DNA from 2 places in the Parazoarcus sp. PS-13 R2A genome. Region 2 is predicted to be linked to the other one. Evidence: riboswitches for the same ligand, from Rfam matches in the RefSeq annotation. Region 2 holds a riboswitch; the other holds the start of a gene.

Region 1 (9,315 bases), on a different contig from region 2:
GCGGCCTCGTAGTCCGTGACACGGGCGGAGATCAGGGTATTGCCACCCACTTCGATCGCCTGCGTATTGCGGCGATGCTTGACCGCGTCATCCGAAAACACGGCCTCGATCAGCTGTGCGTTGCGATGGGTGCCGAGGGCTTCGGCGTCACGGGGCACCCAGTCGCTCTTCTGAATCGGCAGTTTGAGCAGGTCGGCGACGGGCTTGAGGCTGTCAGCCTGCTCGTAGACGGTGTTGGAAAACTGCTCGGCCAGCTCCGCGAAGCGACGTCCTGCCGCCTGCTTGCTCAGCTCGGCACGCAGTTCTTCACGCACGGCCTCGAGCGGACGGGTGCTCTCAGCACGAATGTTGCTGACCTGGATGATGTGGAAGCCGAAGTCGGAGCGAACCACTTCACCGATCTCACCCTTGGCCTGGGAGAAGGCTGCATCCTCGAACGCCTGCACCATCATCCCGCGGCCGAAGTAACCCAGGTCGCCGCCACGCGATGACGAGCCCGGATCCTGCGAAAACTCCTCCGCCAGCGCTTCGAACTGGCTCGGGTCCTTCTTCAGGCGGGCCCGGATATCGTCAGCCTGAGCACGCGCCTTCTTGACCGTCTCTTCGTCCGCATCGGCCGCAACCTGGATCAGGATGTGACGTGCCTGACGCTCTTCAGGCTGACCGAAGCGACTGCGGTTCTCTTCATAAAAGGCCTTGATCTCTTCGTCGCTCACGCTGACCTGCTGCTGCAGTGCGGCTTCATCGAAAACCACGTACTCGACCTTCACCCGGGCCGGGCGCTCGAAACTCGCGCCGTTGGCATCGTAGTATTTCTGCACCGCTTCATCGGTCAGCTTCACTTCGCCCGCGAAGCGGCTGACCGGGAACTTCAGCTCGCTGACTTCGCGCTCTTCAAGCTGCGCCGAGAGAAAGCGCGAGGCCGACGCGACCGCGGCGAACGAGCCCTCACCCACCGGCAGAGCCAGTTGCTGAACCCGGACGTCCTGAGCGAGACGTGCTTCGAACATCGCAGGCGTCATCCCCTGGGCACGCAGCAGCGCCTCGTAACGCTCGAGCGAGAAGCGGCCGTCCTGCTGAAACGAAGGCACTTCGGAGATGGTCTGCTGCAACTGGGCGGGCGTCACTACCAAGCGGTTTTCTGCCGCATAAAGTGCAAGCACCCGGCGATTGACCAGGTTCTCGATCACCGCGCGACGCAGTGCCTCGGACTCAAGCAGAGTGCGATCCACCGGACCGTCGGAGGAATTGCGCAGGCGATCCTGCTGCTCGCGCAGCGCCTGGTCGAACTCCACCGCCATGATCGGCGTGCCACCGACGGTTGCAACCTCGCCCCCGCCCGGTCCGTCCGTAAAGTACGAATCCAGGCCGAAGAAGGCGAAGGGAACGATAAGAAGGGCCAGAATGACCTGTGCGACGCGTGGGTTGGTGCGGACAGCCTCGAACATCTCGATTTCCGTGAAAACTAAAAAATGGGGTGGCCAAAACCGGTGAGGCTTGCGCCAGAGGCGGGAGTGTAGCGCATCCTGACCGATGGCTGCCTGCATGACCGCGACCGGCAGCGCTCGCTCAAGGCCACGCACTCGCAAATTGCTGTTGCGACCCGGCCCCACGGGATGCTATCTTCCGCCACGTTGCGCGGGAGAGCACTCTCCCGTAGAGAGTCGCCGAAGGCGTAACCCCCCGGAATCGCTCAGGCAAAAGGACCGCGCACAGCATGGAAATTCTGGAGAGTGATGTGAGCGCGTGCGAGAGCCGGCTGCACATCCACCGAAGGGGCACCCGGCACACCGTGCTGGAATCTCTCAGGTACAAGGGACAGATGGGGCGAACAGGCATCATGCCGGCTTCGCCCCTTTTTTCGTTTACTTGCCCGGAGCCTCCATGAACGCACCCGTCAGACAGACCCCTCTTCACGCCACCCATGTCGCCGCAGGCGCTCGCATGGTCGACTTCGCCGGCTGGGCCATGCCGGTCAATTACGGCTCGCAGATCGAAGAGCACCATGCAGTGCGTCGCGACGCCGGCATGTTTGACGTTTCGCACATGCTGTCGCTCGATCTCGATGGCGCTGACGCCACGCCCTATCTGCGCGGCCTGCTCGCCAACGACGTCGCCAAGCTCAAGGAACCGGGCAAGGCGCTGTACTCGTGCATGCTCAATGAGAACGGTGGCGTGATCGACGACCTGATCGTCTACCGTCTGTCCGACACCAGCTACCGCATCGTGGTCAACGCCGGCACCGCCGACAAGGACGTGGCCTGGATGCGCAAGCAGATTGCAGGCACCGGCACCAACGTCAGCCTCAATGCCCGCCGCGATCTGGCCATGATCGCCGTGCAGGGTCCGAACGCACGTGAGAAGACCTGGCAGGCGCTGCCCGCACTGCGTGCCGCGAGCGAGCCGCTCAAGCCCTTCTCGGGCGCAGCCATCGGCGACATCTTTGTCGGCCGCACCGGCTACACCGGCGAAGACGGCTTCGAGATCGCACTGCCTGCCGACCAGGCCGTTGCAGCCTGGGTCGCCCTGACCGCTGCGGGTGTTGCGCCCTGCGGGCTCGGCGCACGCGACACGCTGCGCCTTGAGGCCGGCATGAACCTCTACGGCCAGGACATGGACGAAGAAGTGTCGCCCTTGAACGCAGGCCTGAGCTGGACCGTCGATTTCAAGGACGAGTCGCGCGATTTCGTCGGCAAGGCAGCACTCCTTGCCCAACCTGCCAGCCGTCGCGTGCTGGGCCTCATTCTCGAGGACAAGGGTGTGCTGCGCTCGCACATGAAAGTGGTCACGCAAGCCGGTGAAGGCGAAACCACCAGCGGCAGCTTCTCGCCGACGCTGGAAAAATCGATTGCGTTCGCCCGCCTGCCGCTCGAAGTCGAAGCCGGCGACGCCGTCGAAGTCGAGGTGCGGGGCAAGCTGCTCAAGGCCCGCGCCGTTCGCCTGCCCTTCGCACGCAACGGCAAGGCAGTCGCCTGATTTACGATTGCTGACCGGCCATGTGCCGGCCAGCCACTCTCACCATCATTCCGCAGTCCCTCGTTTCCGCCATTTCTTTTCGCATTGCGAACACATCCTGGAGATTTCCATGAGCAACGTCCCCGCTGATCTCAAGTACACCACCTCCCATGAATGGGTCCGCGTCGAAGCCGACGGCAGCCTGACCATCGGTGTCACCGACCACGCTCAGGAAGCGCTCGGCGACGTGGTCTTCCTCGAACTCCCCGAAGCCGGTCGCCAGCTTGCAGCCAAGGAAGCCTGCGCAGTGATCGAGTCGGTCAAGGCCGCCTCCGACATCTACGCACCGGTCGCCGGTGAGGTCATCGCTGCCAACCAGGACGTTGCCGATGCGCCCGAGAGCGTCAACGCCGACGCGTACAGCGCCTGGCTGTTCAAGCTCAAGCCCACCAATGCAGCCGATGTTGACGGCCTGCTCGATGCTGCCGGCTACACCGCCGAAACCGCTCAGTAAGACGCCTCGGCAGACACCGACAGGTGTCTGCCAGCCGCTCCGCACCACCTTGCCAGCCGTATCCGACATGACAGACACCCTCCTCTCCGCCCCGCTTGCGCAGCTTGAGCAGCGCGATGCCTTCATCCATCGTCACATCGGCCCCAATGCCGACGAGATCGCTCAGATGTGTGCAGCCATCGGCCTGCCCGACGTCGATGCCCTCATCGACCAGACGGTTCCGGCCGCCATCCGCCTCGAGGCGCCGCTGCCACTGGCCGAGCCCCAGCCCGAGCATGTTGCGCTGGCAGCCCTGCGCAAGCTCGCGGAGAAGAACGTCGTCAAGCGCTCCATGATCGGCGCCGGTTACTACGGCACCCACACGCCCGCGGTGATCCTGCGCAACGTGATGGAGAACCCGGGCTGGTACACCGCCTACACCCCGTACCAGGCCGAGATCGCGCAGGGCCGCCTCGAGGCGCTGCTGAACTATCAGCAGATGGTGATCGACCTCACCGGGCTGGAGCTGGCCAACGCCTCGCTGCTGGACGAAGCCACCGCCGCAGCCGAAGCCATGACCATGGCGCGCCGCGTATCGAAGTCGAAATCCAACGCATTCTATGTCGATGCGGCCACCTTCCCGCAGACCATCGACGTGGTGCGCACCCGTGCGCATTTCTTCGGCTACGAACTCGTGTTCGGCGATGCGGCCAGCGCCGGCGAGCACGATGTGTTCGGCGCGCTGCTGCAGTACCCGAATGCTCATGGCGCAGTTGCTGACCTCGCGGCCCCGATCGCTGCACTGAAGGCGAAAGGTGCCGTGGTCGCCGTGGCCTCGGACCTGATGGCGCTGGTGCTGCTCAAGAGCCCGGGCTCGCTCGGCGCCGACATCGCGCTCGGCTCGGCCCAGCGTTTCGGCGTGCCGATGGGCTTCGGCGGCCCGCACGCTGCCTTCTTTGCCACGCGTGAGGCGCATGTGCGCTCGATGCCGGGCCGCATCATCGGCGTGTCGAAGGACGCCCGTGGCAATACCGCGCTGCGCATGGCACTGCAGACCCGCGAGCAGCACATCCGTCGCGAGAAGGCCAACTCCAACATCTGCACCTCGCAGGTGCTGCTGGCCAACATGGCCGGCTTCTACGCGGTCTATCACGGCCAGCAAGGGTTGAAGACCATCGCTGCGCGCATTCACCGCCACGCTGCCATCCTCGCCGAAGGCCTGCGTGCTGCCGGCTTCAAGCTCGCAAGCGCAAGTTTCTTCGACACCATTGAAGTCGATACGGGTGTTCACACCGCGCAGATCCTGACCGCCGCAGACACCGCCGGTTACAACCTGCGTCATGCGTCGGCCACCTCGATCGGTGTATCGGTCGATGAAACCACGACCCGGGAAGACATTCAGACCGTGCTGGGCTGCTTCGGCGCCACCGCCAATGTCGACGCTCTCGACGTCAGCGTCGCACAGGCTGGCGGCGCCATCCCGGCCGGCCTGTTGCGCACGGACGCGGTGCTCTCGCACCCGGTGTTTAACACTCACCACACCGAACACGAGATGCTGCGCTACCTCAAGAAGCTGCAGAACCGCGACCTCGCGCTCGACCATTCGATGATCTCGCTCGGCTCCTGCACGATGAAGCTGAACGCCACCAGCGAGATGATTCCGGTGACCTGGCCGGAGTTTGCCAATCTGCACCCCTTCGCGCCGCGTGAACAGGCAACGGGCTACCTGCAGATGATCGAAGGGCTGGCCGACTACCTGCGCGCCGTGACCGGCTTTCCCGCAATCTGCATGCAGCCCAACTCGGGTGCGCAGGGCGAATACGCCGGTCTCGTCGCCATCGCCCGCTACCATGCCAGCCGTGGCGACACCCAGCGCAAGGTCTGTCTGATCCCGAAGTCCGCGCACGGCACCAACCCTGCCACCGCGCAGATGTGTGGCATGAAGGTCGTAGTGGTGGATTGCGACGAGCGCGGCAACGTCGACGTGACTGACCTCAAGGCCAAGGCCGCCCAGCACAGCAATGAACTGGCCGCGCTGATGATCACCTACCCGTCGACACACGGCGTATTCGAAGAGTCGATCCGCGAGATCTGCGCCGTCGTGCATGAAAATGGCGGCCAGGTGTACATGGACGGCGCCAACCTCAATGCGCAGGTCGGCCTCACCTCGCCCGCCTCCATCGGTGCCGACGTGTCGCACATGAACCTGCACAAGACCTTCTGCATTCCGCACGGCGGTGGGGGCCCGGGCATGGGTCCGATCGGCCTCGCCGCCCACCTCGCCCCCTTCATGGCCGACCACGTCGTCGCCCCCACGGGCGAAGCGGAGCGCGAGCACAAGGGCCAGGGCGCCGTCTCTGCTGCACCCTTCGGCTCGGCCAGCATCCTGCCGATCTCGTGGATGTACATCGCGATGATGGGCGGCAGCGGACTCAAGCGCGCGACCGAAGTGGCGATCCTCAATGCCAACTACCTCGCCAACCGGCTCGGCGCGCATTACCCGGTGCTCTACACCGGCAGCAAGGGTCGGGTCGCGCATGAGTGCATCCTCGACATCCGCCCGATCAAGGCCGCGACTGGCATCACCGAAGTCGATATCGCCAAGCGTCTGATGGACTACGGTTTCCATGCACCGACCATGTCCTTCCCGGTCGCGGGGACGATCATGGTCGAGCCGACCGAATCCGAGGATCTGGCCGAGATCGACCGCTTCATCGACGCCATGATCGCGATTCGCGAGGAAGTGCGTCAGATCGAGAGCGGCACCTGGGGGGCGGACAACAACCCGCTCAGGAACGCACCGCATACACAGGCGGACGTCATGGGCGACTGGGATCGTCCCTACACCCGCGAGCAGGCAGTCTTCCCGCTGGCCTGGGTGGCCGAGAACAAGTTCTGGCCGAGCGTCAATCGCATCGACGACGTGCATGGTGACCGGAACCTGTTCTGCGCCTGCGTGCCGATGAGCGACTACGCTGACTGATCGCGATCCGACCCTGCTTCCGGGTTAGAATTCACGCGCTTCGCAACGAAGCCACGCCCTTGGGCGTGGCTTTTTTGTGTCCCGCATGCAACCCGCTGCTCATCACCTTCTCACCGAAAGCCGGCTACCGATGACCTCACCCAGCCCGACCCGCCGATCGCTCTGGATCGCCCTGCTGATCACCCATCTCGCCGGACTTGCAGCACTACTCGCCTGGGTGACGTCGGAAACCCGCCCCGTGCCGATGCACGACCTCCAGCTTGCCGGTGGCGAGCGGCTGAAATGCGTGTCCTACGCCCCCTATCATCGCCCCGGCCAGACGCCGTTCGACCCGGAGGCGGTGATCTCGCGCGAGCAGATCGCGGACGACCTGGCTGCGCTGGCGAAGATCACCGAGTGCGTGCGCCTGTATTCGGTAGACCAGGGCCTCGATCAGGTGCCTTCGGTTGCGCGCGAGGTCGGCATCAAGGTGCTGGTCGGGGCCTGGATCGGCTACGACCGCAAGAAGAATCAGACCGAACTCGACCATGCAATCAAGGTGGCCAACGACAATGCCGATGTGGTCACGGCGCTGATCGTCGGCAACGAAGTCCTGCTGCGACGTGAGCGCACCGTAGACGAAATGCGCGAACACATCGCCTATGCGCAGTCCAGGACCGAAGTGCCCGTCACCTATGCCGACGTGTGGGAGTTCTGGATTCGTAACGACAGCCTTGCCGACGCGGTCGACTTCGTCACCGTCCACATCCTGCCCTTCTGGGAAGACGAGCCGGTCGATATCGAAAAGGCCATCCTGCACGTTGCCCAGATTCGCACGGAAGTCGGCGAACACTTCAAGGGCAAGGACATCCTGATCGGCGAAACCGGCTGGCCCAGCGCCGGTCGTCAGCGTGAGGAGTCGAAGCCGTCCCGCGTCAATCAGGCGCGCTACATTCGCGAATTCATCCACCAGGCACACGCCAGTGGCTGGAACTACAACCTGATCGAGGCCATCGACCAGCCCTGGAAACGTCGCCTCGAAGGCACGGTCGGCGGTTTCTGGGGCATGCTTGATGCAGAGACCCTGAACGCCAAGTTTCCGCTTTCAGGCCCGGTTGCCGAGCGCGACAACCTTGCCACGCCGATTGGCGGAGCCACAGTCGGTGCCGTGCTCGCCCTGCTCCTTGCCGTCGTGTCGCGCGCTGGCAAGCCCTCGCTGCTGCGCATCGCAGCGCTGACGCTGAGCGGCGCAACGACCGGTCTGCTTGCGGTGCTGCACTGGGAGCATGCACACCTCGCCTACCGCGACGCCACCGAATGGACCGTGCTCGGCGCCGTGGCCGTCGCTGCTGTTCTATCGACGCTCGCGCTGGCGTGCTGGCAAGGGACTGCCCTGCCACGCGCGGAAACGGCGTGGGCTGCGCTGCGTCGCGGCGACCTTTCTGCCGCCAACGCGCTCGGCGCGCTGCGTGGCGCACTGCTGTTCGCAGCCGCCATCGCCGCACTGCTGCTGTTCGCCGATTCGCGCTATCGCGACTTCCCCACCCTGCTCTATCTGGTGCCGGCAGGCGTGTACGGCGTGATCGCGTGGTGGAGTCCGGCTGCAGGACGCGCCGAACGCGTCTGCGCCGCGCTCATCGTCCTTGCCGTCGTCGGCCGCTGGCTACCTGAGCCCGCCAACCCGCAGGCCATCGCCTGGCTGCTCACCGGCCTCGTGTTCGCCCTGCCCGCGCTTGCGCGGACGCAGCAACACGAGCAGTGACAGCAGTCCGCCGACGGCAGCGTAATCGTAGCTGTACAGCAGCAGGCCGCCGATACCACTCAGCCAGCCGGCCCAGGCGAGCTTGCGGCAGGACAGCATGAACGCGATCCCTCCGCAAATCAGGCTGAACCAGCCCATGCGCTGCTGGTGAAAAGTCTGCACCAGCAGCCACTTCAGCGTACATGCAAGGCCGCTGTCCTGCCCGGGTGCGGCGCAGTCGCGCGGCAGCAAACCGTTCTCGATCACCCCGTAACGCAGCCCCGCTGCAATCAACAGCACGGCAAGGCCCGCAACGAGCACCGACCGGCCGCCATGTTTGAACAAATTATTACCAATCACCCGGCTTTCCCCTTACAAATCAATCGTAATGCGCCCGCAATACGTCCTGTTGCAAATCAGCCCACAGAGAATCTCCTAAGGGACTGAAATACTGAATAAAATGCTGCCCGTTGAAGCTGGAACGGACGGCGTGGATTCTGTCACATAAGCCGGGCCCGGAGTGCGTTTGCGCAAGCGCGCCTGATGACACGCTTCAATTCGGGCCCACAAAGCCGTGCTCGCTGTTGATCCGGGCCTACAAGCCCTTGACTGGAAACGCTTTAGACATGAAAAACGCCGCCTCGCTCACGTACCGCCTGGCCCTCGCGTTTGCCATCGCCGCGCTTGTTGCACTCGCACAGTACTGGCTCTGGCAACAATTCAACCGTGGTTCCGAAGTTGCAGGTGCGACCCAGAGCATCAAGGGATTCGCCTACAACGGTTTTCAGCGTGACCAAAGCCCGCTGCTCGGTACCTATCCCACCGATGCCCAGCTTGGTAGCGACCTCGACCTGCTTGCCAGCGCAGCCGACAACCTGCGCACCTACGGCGTCACCGACCTGCCGAGCCTGCTCGCCATCGCAGGCGAACGCGACCTGCTCGTCACCGCCGGCGCCTGGCTCGACCGCGACAAGGAAAAGAACGATCGCGAGATCGATGCCCTCGTCGAGGCCGCACGCAAGATGCGCCACGTCGAGCGCGTCATGATCGGCAACGAATCCATTCTGCGCGGAGACCTCAGCCCGGAAGAGCTCATCGTCTATCTCGACCGTGCGCGCAAGGAACTGCGCAAGCCCGTGTCGTCTGCCGAACCCTGGCACGTCT
Region 2 (9,315 bases):
TCCAGCGTGTCGGGCGCCGGACCCCGCACGAATGACCGGGCCCACTTCTGGAGGCGCCCCATCGGATCGAGGTATTGCTGGATCGCGAGGGCGCCGAGGTCGGCGCGATCATCGTTCGAATAGAAGAAGGGAAAGTTGATGGCCGTCGCCGCAATATTGAAGATCGGCCAGGGGTTGCCGGTGAGGTTCAGTTCGATGTTGCTTTCGATCTGCAACGTGTCGGTCATGCCGGCGAAGGACGCCGTCGCAACCGCATTGCCCGACACATCGTGCGCCCAGGTGACTGACGCGTCGGGCGATACATTCAAGGTGTGCGACATGAGTTGCAGCTCGCGACTTTCTCTTGGGCGCAGCATCAGCCGATGCGGGTTCAGGCTGACCGCGGTGCGATAGTGATAGACCGTTGTATGACTGATTCGAATTTGAGTCACGGCGGTGCGGCCTCCTGAAGGACTTCCAGACTAACACTTTAAGCGGACGCGAACCGGAGACAAACGGCCACCTGCGGCTCAGCGATAGAGGCGCTCGATGTCGTCGAAACGGTCGGTGCCCCAGAACGGTTCGCCGTCGATCAGGATGAAGGGCGAGCCAAACACGCCGCGCGCGAGGGCATTCTCGGTTTCGTGTCTCAACCGGTCCTTGATGTCCTGCTCTTGCGCGCCAGCTGCAGCCGCGTCGCGGTCGAATCCGAGGCTTGCAGCGACATCCAGCGCGACGTTTGGGTCGGAGGTGTCCTTGCCGTCGATCCAGTAGGCCCGGTAGGCGGCCTCGACGAAGGCACCCATCTTTTCCGGGGCTTCGCGTTCAACCCAGTAGGCCAGGCGCGACGGGGGGATCGGGTTGGCGGGGAAGTTGGCAGGGACCCTGACCTCGGCAATGCCGTCCAGTTTTGCGCGCCTGAAGAAGTCCTTGAAGACGTAGTCCTTCTTCAGCGGATGGTCGAGCGGCAGGCCGCCGTGTGCCTTGTATACCGCGCCGATCAGGAACGGACGCCAGTTCACGTCCCGCCCGATGGCTTTGGCCAGGGCGGAGACCTTGCGGCTGCCAAGGAAGCCAAAGGGCGAGGCGAAGTCGAAATAGAAATCGAAGGATTTGCTCATGATCTGTCTCCTGTTCCCGGGGTCACCATTGTTCTTTATAGGGACGCAGGTCCATTTCGAAGGTCCATGCGCTGCGTGGCTGCCTGTGCAGTTGCCAATAAGCCTCGGCGATATCGTCGGGACGAAGGATGCCGTCTGGCATGCGCGCCTCGAAGATGTCGGGGAAAAGTGCCTTGGTTGATGGGTTGTCGATCAGGCCATCAATGATGACGTGGGCGACATGCACGCCCTCGGGGCCGAGTTCACGCGCCATGCTTTGTGCGAGCGCGCGTAAGGCATGTTTGCCGCCGGCGAAGGCGGCGAACCCGGTGTTTCCGCGCAGACTGGCCGAGGCGCCGGTGAAGAGGATGGTGCCATGGCCGCGTTTGCGCATGGGTTCGACGACCTCGCGTCCGACCAGAAATGCCGCGAAGGCGCACATCTCCCAGACCTTGCGGTAAACCTGAGCGCTTGTTTCCTCGATCGGGAACCGCACATTGCCGCCGACGTTGAAGATACAGGCCGTGATCGGGCCGATCTGTTCGGCCTTTGCCACCAGCGCCCTGACCGCATCCTCATCGCGCGCGTCCGAGTGCACGGCGGTTGCGCTGCCGCCGGCGGCTTCGATGCCTGCCACAAGCCGGGAGAGGTCCCCGCGCCTGCGACTTGCCACCACATGCAGGCCTTCTCGTGCGAAGCGTCTTGCGATCGCACCGCCGGTGGCATCGCCTGCGCCGACAACCAGGCAGACTTCGGTGGGGGTGGGGTGAGGGTTCATGGCTGGGCTCCATTCCGTGTGTCATGCATCGAAGCGTGCGTTTCACCTGAGGTCGCAGGCCGCGCACTGCGCTGCCCTTTGACGGGGCAATCGTTGTTCATGGGCCGTTTCAACCGAGGTCACGCCGTATCAGGCGAAAGGTGGTGTCTATTGCCGCGGTGATCTGATCCGGCGGGAGATTTCGACGACTGGACACGCGCACGCCTTCATTGAGCAGCATCAGAAGATCGGCCAGGTCCGACGCGCGCTTCGGCTCGCAATGCGCGTCGATCAGGCAGCCTTCGAAGGCTGCCTTGAATGCATCAAGATGGGTGCTTGCGCGGGCGCTGAGTTCGTCGTCCACGTCGGCCATTTCCAGAACGGTGCTCACCAGCATGCAGCCCCATTGCGATCTGTTGCCCCGAGGGGCAGTGAAATTGCGCACGAAGAAACTGTGCAAGGCTTCGAGTGGCGGCATCTCGGTGCGCGACTGGGCAATCATGTCGATCGAGCGCTGGGCAAACAGGTCCAGACAGGCCAGAAACAGGCTGCGCTTATCGACAAACGTGGCGTAGAAACTGCTGCGGCTGATCGCCATGGTGTCGAGCAGATCTGCCAGCGACGTTGCCTGGTAACCCTTGCGCCAGAACAGCACGAGCGCACTGTTGCGCGCCGTTGCCGGATTGAATTCGATTGTGCGAGCCATGTTTTCATAGTGGAACGGCCGGTACAGAATGTCAAACGCAGATGGGATCTGCGGCCCTGGCCAGCGCCCGGCTCACCCTTTGTGAGGAAGGGCCAGCGGTGGGGCGTTGTGCGACCTTGAGCGCCAGCGCAGCCGACCCCATCCGCAGCGCTCATTGCACTCCGCCTGCGATCAGCTAGATTGAGATGCAGGGGGGCGACGATCGTGCGCGCGCCTGATCTGTTCGTTGACCTCAATCGGGAGGGCATCATGAAGCGGACAAGCAAACGATTTCCGGGGCTGATCATTGCGATCGCCCTCGTGTCGGCATTGGGCCTGAGACCGGCATTCGGGCAGGTGGGCACCCATGCCGGATCGGCGGTGGCGATTGGCAAGGGCGAGGCATACGCCATGGTCCGGACCGGCGCGAACGGCGCGGTGACCTCGATCGGCGTGGTGATGACGGCAGCAGCGCTAGACGGTTTGCCGACGAGGGTGCCAGGCGAGCGTTCTGACGTTCCCTACCTGTTGCCAATGCCGGCGAGCGGGCCGAAGACCGTTGTCGATCACGTGGTGGTGAATTGGGAGCCGACCGGTCATGCGCCGTCTAAGGTCTACGACGTGCCGCACTTTGACTTCCATTTCTACGTGGTCGATCGCGGGGAGGTGGAAAGGATCGTGTTTGCCAACCCGGATGAATCGGGAGCCCCGGATCAGCAACCGCCCGCTGAGTTGATGGCGGCCGGTTACATTCTGCCGCCTGGTACTGCGAAGTCGAAGATGGGGGTGCATGCGGTCAACCCGGCAAGCGGGGAGTTTCAGCAGCAGCCATTCAACGCGGCGTTCATCTACGGCTATTACAACAAGCGGCTGACCTTCATCGAGCCGATGGTCTCGCTGGCGTATCTGAAATCGAAACCGTCGGTTTCGCTGCCGGTGTCACGGCCGGCGAGGTATTCCTGGCCCGGTGCCTATCCGTCGTCGTATCGGGTTGCGTTTGACGAAGCGCACCAGGTGTACGAGATCGCGCTGGAGGATCTGCGGTAGATTGCCTGCACGGTGCGCCGAGCGTCAGCGCGATCCCGTGCTCAGACCACGATCTGCTGCGCAGTCGCACCAAGGGCGTCGCTGGCGAGGCTTTTCAGGCGATGAGCTTCAGGCCGGTCATGTTGGCTGCGCCGCCTGTGCTGTGGCGGGGGCCTGGCCACCAGTGGAGATCGACGTTCTCCGGAATCTGTTGAGTCTGTGCAAGCCGGAAATTGCCGAATCGCGGGTCGGAGGTGACCTCCCTGTCGATCCAGTGGGGCAGCACGATCGACGCGCCCTCGTGCGGCAGTTCGATCTCTGCGACGACGAGTCCGGCATGCTTGCCCTCGAAGACGTCTACCTCGAAGGTCTGCGTGTGGAAATGCACCAGGTAGCGTGTCTTGCGAACGATGCGATCGTTGCAGTAGGCCGACAGCATGCGGACAGCATCGGCGATGGGAATGGGGTATTCAAACTCGTCACGCGTGATCCCGGAGCGTGGCCCCTTGATGGTCAGAAAGGCACGGTCTGCGCGAATCCTGACACGCGTACTCATTGCTCCTTGCTCTTTGGCGACATAGCCCTGAACGATGTTTTCGCCCTGAGCATCCTGCAAGAACCTGATGTCGCGCACGAGGAACTTGCGTTCAATCTCGAGTGCCATTTGGGGGCTGCCGCTTTTGCTTTTGAGTAAATGGATTCTAGCAGATGACGGGTCGCTAAAATTGACCTTGATCAGAGAAGCGCGCCCCCGGCTTTTTCGCCGGAGGTGTGCCTGCAAACGCAGCATGCTCTGGTCAGGTTCGCCGTTCGACCAGTTCCCGAACCGGTGCGGGCAGCAGGGCACGCAGGCGATGGCTGATCGTGGTTTCGTGGCGCTGCCAGACGACACCCAGATAGACGACGCCGAGACCGATGAGGGTGAGGACGACCGGAAACAGCATGCTGTCCTTGAACACTTCGTTTGCCAGGTGCGCGAGGTAACCCGCCGCGCCGAGTCCGCCGAACACGGCAAAGACTCTGCGCGAGAGGGTGGCGCCGACGGCGATCATGATCAGGTTGATGCACAGGTAGATGAACTTGCTGAGCTCGCTGTCGGAGTTCATCGACGACAGCCCGCCCCAGAACGCGATGACGCCAAACAGGTAAAGCCAGAAGGCGTAGTCCCTGACGTGTCGGGTTCGTACGTCCACCCAGAATGCGAGCAGGACCATGAGCAGGCCAAACCAGAGCGAAACCAGCTTGCGCAAGGCCCAGCCGTGGTCGGCGTCTGCCGCGAGGAAAGGGGCGAGATCCATGCTCATGTACCAGAGCGTGACGGCAACCGGCATCACCAGGAAGGGCAGGCGATAGCGCCATAGCATGATCACTCCGGTCGCCAGGGTGGCGAACTCCATGAGCATCCAGCGCCAGTCGATGTGCGTATGGTATTCGCGGAAGACGCGGCCATCAGCCCAGAAGCCGAGGGCGGATTGCAGTCCATAGACCGCCAGCGGTGTCAGGGCGACAGCAAAGGTCGCCGTGATGCCGGCTGGGATCGGCAGGCGGTGGCGCTTGAGGAAGGACTCGGTGAGCCACAGGCCTGCACCGGCATAGGCCAGCGCAATGAAGAACAGACCCCATCCACCGAAGCGCTCCCAGCCGATGTTCATGAACAGACTCATCGCACCGATCGCGATCAGCCCGCCAAGGTAGTAAAGGATGTGGGTGGCGCGAAAGCTCGGGGAATTGCTGCCCTGCGCGAGCAGGAAGGTCCAGAGTTGGTCTGCCTGCTGCTCGGTAATCAGGCCCTGCGTGGTCGCATCCTTGAGATGGCCCCGATTCAATTCCATGCTGACTCCCGGAAGACAAAAACATCATTGCGCACTAGTTTGTCATACATGAGCCCGATTCTTCGAGCCGTCGGGTCGCACGCATTCCATTCATCGAGCGCGCCCGCATCGGTCACTTTCGGTGCTGCGCAAGGAACGCGCGTATGCCCGTTTGCCTGGGGGCGCTGCCGGAGCATGCGGACTGAGATTGACACGCAGTGTGAGGTGTCACGATAATCCAAGCCTTCTGCGGGAGAGAGAGCTGCGAACATGCAGTCTCCGCCGAAGGCGCAAGCTCCCATAATCGCTCAGGCATACGGAACCGCAGAGATCATTCGCCGACTGGAGAGCAGTCGAGAGTCACCCCGGTGGCTTTCGTCTCACCGAAGGGGCTGGTCCTGAAAAGGGCTGAAACTCTCAGGTAAAAGGACAGGGGGAGAGGCGCAACGGACCACGCACGCGTGCGTGATTCGTCTTCCAACGGAGTCGCCCCCTGATGTACCCGAGCCTTGCAAGCCTTTTCCAGCCCCTGGCTGCGCAAAAGGTTGATCTTCTGCTTTTCATCTATCTGATTGCCATCGCCGCCGAGGCCATGTCTGGCGCCCTTGCTGCGGGCCGCCGCAACATGGACATCTTCGGTGTTGCCGTGATTGCCTTCGTGACCGCGCTTGGTGGCGGCACCATCCGCGATGTCGTGCTGGGCAATTACCCGATTGGCTGGACGCAACACCCCGCTTACGTCTATCTGGTGATCTCGGCGGGGCTGCTTACGACCTTGATCGCGCCCTACATTCACCGCATGAAGCGCGCTTTCCTGATCTTCGATGCAATGGGCCTGATTGCTTTCTCGCTGATTGGTTGCAACGTCGCCCTCAACCTCGACTACCCGATCGTGGTCGTTGTGATGTCCGGCATGCTGACGGGGATCTGCGGCGGCATTCTGCGCGACGTGCTGTGCAACCAGGTGCCGGTCGTGTTCCGGCGCGAACTCTACGCGAGCGTTTCGCTCACTGTGTGCGCCTTGTTCCTCGTGCTGCGCGCAGCCGGGCTCGATTCCGACCTCAATACCGCGATCTGCTTTGTTGGTGGCTTCATGTTCCGCATGCTTGCGATCCAGTTCAGCTGGCGCCTGCCCACCTTCTCCTACCAGCAGCGCTGGGACTAGCGCGGGCACTTTTCCGAATGCCTGCGGGGACATGGCCGCCTTGACCCTGCTCCTTTCGCAAACTAGCCTCAGTAGTGTGTGTTCGATGATCTTTCAGCAAATTTGCTGAAACTCGGACAGGTGCCAGACCTGTCGTACGTATCGGGTCGGAAGGGCATTGTCGCATCTGATCACACTGAATCTGGTATGGCCGGTCGAGCCTGCAGGCTGACTTTCTGGCTGTCAATTGCCGCTTGATAACCCAAACCTGCAAAGGAGGACATCATGGCAAACTGGCAGATCGAAGGGCAGTACATGGAGACATGCAACTGTACCTATCTGTGCCCCTGCGCCGCGTCGAACCTGACCGCGCAGCCCACTGAAGGCGACTGCAAGGCCGCTATTGCGATGCACATCACCAAAGGGCAGAAGGACGGGCTCAAGCTCGACGGGCTGTCCTTCGTCGTGATGCTGCATTCGCCGCACGCGATGGCAGAGGGCAACATCGTGGTGGGCCTGATCGTCGATGAGAGTGCGTCGGACGCGCAGGTCGAAGCGATCAGCGCCATCGCGACCGGTGCTGCCGGTGGGCCGATGGCAAACCTGGCACCCCTGGTCGGCAGCATGGCGGGGGTTGAGCGACGGCCGGTTACTTTCGACGTCGATGGCATGAACTTTGCCGTCAAGGCCGGTGAGCTGGTCGACCAGGCTTGCGAAGGGGTCGCCAGCGGCGTGCGCCCGGACGAGCCGCTCTTCCTTGAGAACACCGTGCATCCGGTCAACAGCCGGCTGGCGCTGGCCAAGGCGACACGCTCCATCTTCAACGTGTTCGGGATCAACTGGTCGGATACCTCCGGCACGCGTAACGCCCACTTTGCGCCCTTCGCATGGACAGCCTGAGCGCTGCCTGCCACAGTGACGGCATCGAAGTCGTGTTGCGCAAGGATCGCTGGCTGGCGATCCTTGGGCTGGGTGCGGTGGTGTTGCTGTCGTGGCTCTACCTCTGGCACAGCGCAGCGGGAATGGATCACGCAGGCATGGCGATGGAGAGCATGCCGCGCGCCACGGACGCCACTGCGCTGCTGCTCACCTTTGTAATGTGGACGGTGATGATGGCCGGCATGATGCTTCCCAGCGCAGCCCCCACCATCCTCATGTACGGCACCCTGGTCCGAAAGAACGGTGCGGTGGGCAAGGTCCTGCCGGGGGTGTGGGTCTTCGCTGCAGGCTATCTGCTGATGTGGACGTTGTTCAGCATCGTGGCCACGCTGCTGCAGACGGGGCTCGAATACGCTGCGCTGCTCACGCCCGAGATGGCAACTGCGAGCGCAGGGCTTGGCGCAGCGGCCTTGATCGCAGCAGGGATCTATCAACTGACACCGTTCAAGGAGGCCTGCCTCGGCAAGTGCCGCAACCCGCTCCAGTTTTTCATGACGCGCTGGCGTGACGGGGCAGGCGGTGCTTTCAGAATGGGGCTCGAACACGGCGCCTGGTGTGTCGGCTGTTGCTGGGCGCTGATGCTGTTGCTCTTCGTGGCCGGGGTCATGAATCTGATCTGGGTCGCCCTGATCGCCGCCTTCGTCTTCGTCGAGAAGGTGTTCCCCGGCGCGCGCATGCTTACGCGCGCCTCGAGTGCCGCACTGATCCTGGCAGGATTGTTCCTGCTAACGAGGATCTAGTTCGCAAGCTTTCCACAGTGCAGTGATGTGTCGCTGCGGCGGCATTCCTATCGCGCCCGGAACCGTCGAGGTGTCTCCAGGCGCCCGACGGGGGCGTTCATGTGCAAATGGAATGCCTATTTCAGTCCGGATGAGTCAGTGAGTGGGCGCTTTTTTCCGGCTTGTGATCGTGTTTTCAAGTGCGACCGTCATAAAGTGCTTATCAATATGCCGATGGAGAGTCAATGTGTTATTTGCATAATATTGTTTGAACCAATGATACGTTTCTGGTAGGTTCCAAATCGCTATGACATAGCCAAATTGGTTGAGTTTGGCATTGCTTGGCAAGATCACAGCACATGCAAGCGATGTGAATGGTTACTTACCGTGCCAGTCAGGGCGCCTGCGCTATCCCATGTTCAGGAGAAACGAGAAGATGAATAAGCAGTTGGTCGGCCTTTTTGCCGTGGCCGCGCTGATGACAGGGTGCGCCACACCGTATTCCGAAGCTCCGATATCGAGTAACTTTCCGACGACCAAGCAACTCCAGCTTAGAACTGCTGGGCATTGGACGACGATCGCGCAGGACGTCGCGAACCAGCTGACCGCCCGTCTTCCTGAGAAGGCAAAGGTCTATGTGAAGGTGCCCGCAAAGAGCACACCGTTCGAACAGGCGTTTTCTGGCCAACTGACGACTTCGCTGACCAATGCCGGTTATGCAGTGATGAAGTACCCGGACGGTGCTCTGCTGGTCGAGGTGGATACGCAGGCCGTGAAGTTCTCGGCAGAGCGGCCCCGTCACCAGTATGCCGGTACCGCGACGACGCTTGGTGCCGGTCTCTGGGCTATTCATGATGTCGTGATCAATACCTCGCCGGGCGCTGGTGCGATGCTCGGTTTTGCAGCCATCGATGCAATGACCTGGTTCAGGTCAGAGGTGTCGTCCGGCGCAGCGCCGCGGACCGAGATCATTGTCAGCGCGAGCGTTTCCAACGCGAATCAGTACCTTGCACGCACGACCAGCGTCTATTACATCGCCGAGGATGATCACGGCGCGCACAGTTCGCTGTACGGCGCTGGCAGTGATAGTGCAGCCCGGATGAAGACCTTTGAAGTGAAGGGGGCTGAATGATGGCGCCACGCACATTCCTCAAG

Evidence for each region. Region 2 has a riboswitch for glycine ahead of AC22G6_RS18665 (trimeric intracellular cation channel family protein). Riboswitches for the same ligand answer to the same signal wherever they lie in the genome.
Region 1: another riboswitch for glycine. It lies ahead of gcvT (glycine cleavage system aminomethyltransferase GcvT); the one in region 2 lies ahead of AC22G6_RS18665 (trimeric intracellular cation channel family protein).

The regions. Positions count from the first base shown of each region.
Region 1 covers NZ_JBYEXN010000007.1:135,214-144,528, forward strand. Annotated here, with positions in the region: gene AC22G6_RS08915 (SurA N-terminal domain-containing protein) at 1-1,448, opposite strand, end outside; glycine riboswitch at 1,630-1,719, shown strand; gene gcvT (glycine cleavage system aminomethyltransferase GcvT) at 1,885-2,976, shown strand; gene gcvH (glycine cleavage system protein GcvH) at 3,086-3,469, shown strand; gene gcvP (aminomethyl-transferring glycine dehydrogenase) at 3,537-6,431, shown strand; gene AC22G6_RS08935 (glycoside hydrolase family 17 protein) at 6,562-8,172, shown strand; gene AC22G6_RS08940 (hypothetical protein) at 8,074-8,511, opposite strand; gene AC22G6_RS08945 (glycosyltransferase) at 8,778-9,315, shown strand, end outside.
Region 2 covers NZ_JBYEXN010000024.1:62,882-72,196, reverse strand. Annotated here, with positions in the region: gene AC22G6_RS18700 (transglutaminase family protein) at 1-431, opposite strand, end outside; gene AC22G6_RS18695 (DsbA family protein) at 510-1,100, opposite strand; gene AC22G6_RS18690 (SDR family NAD(P)-dependent oxidoreductase) at 1,123-1,857, opposite strand; gene AC22G6_RS18685 (TetR/AcrR family transcriptional regulator) at 1,967-2,542, opposite strand; gene AC22G6_RS18680 (DUF5602 domain-containing protein) at 2,747-3,568, shown strand; gene AC22G6_RS18675 (CYTH domain-containing protein) at 3,663-4,211, opposite strand; gene AC22G6_RS18670 (hypothetical protein) at 4,345-5,379, opposite strand; glycine riboswitch at 5,599-5,693, shown strand; gene AC22G6_RS18665 (trimeric intracellular cation channel family protein) at 5,855-6,523, shown strand; gene AC22G6_RS18660 (DUF1326 domain-containing protein) at 6,788-7,402, shown strand; gene AC22G6_RS18655 (DUF2182 domain-containing protein) at 7,390-8,181, shown strand; gene AC22G6_RS18650 (hypothetical protein) at 8,597-9,292, shown strand; gene AC22G6_RS18645 (FlgO family outer membrane protein) at 9,292-9,315, shown strand, end outside.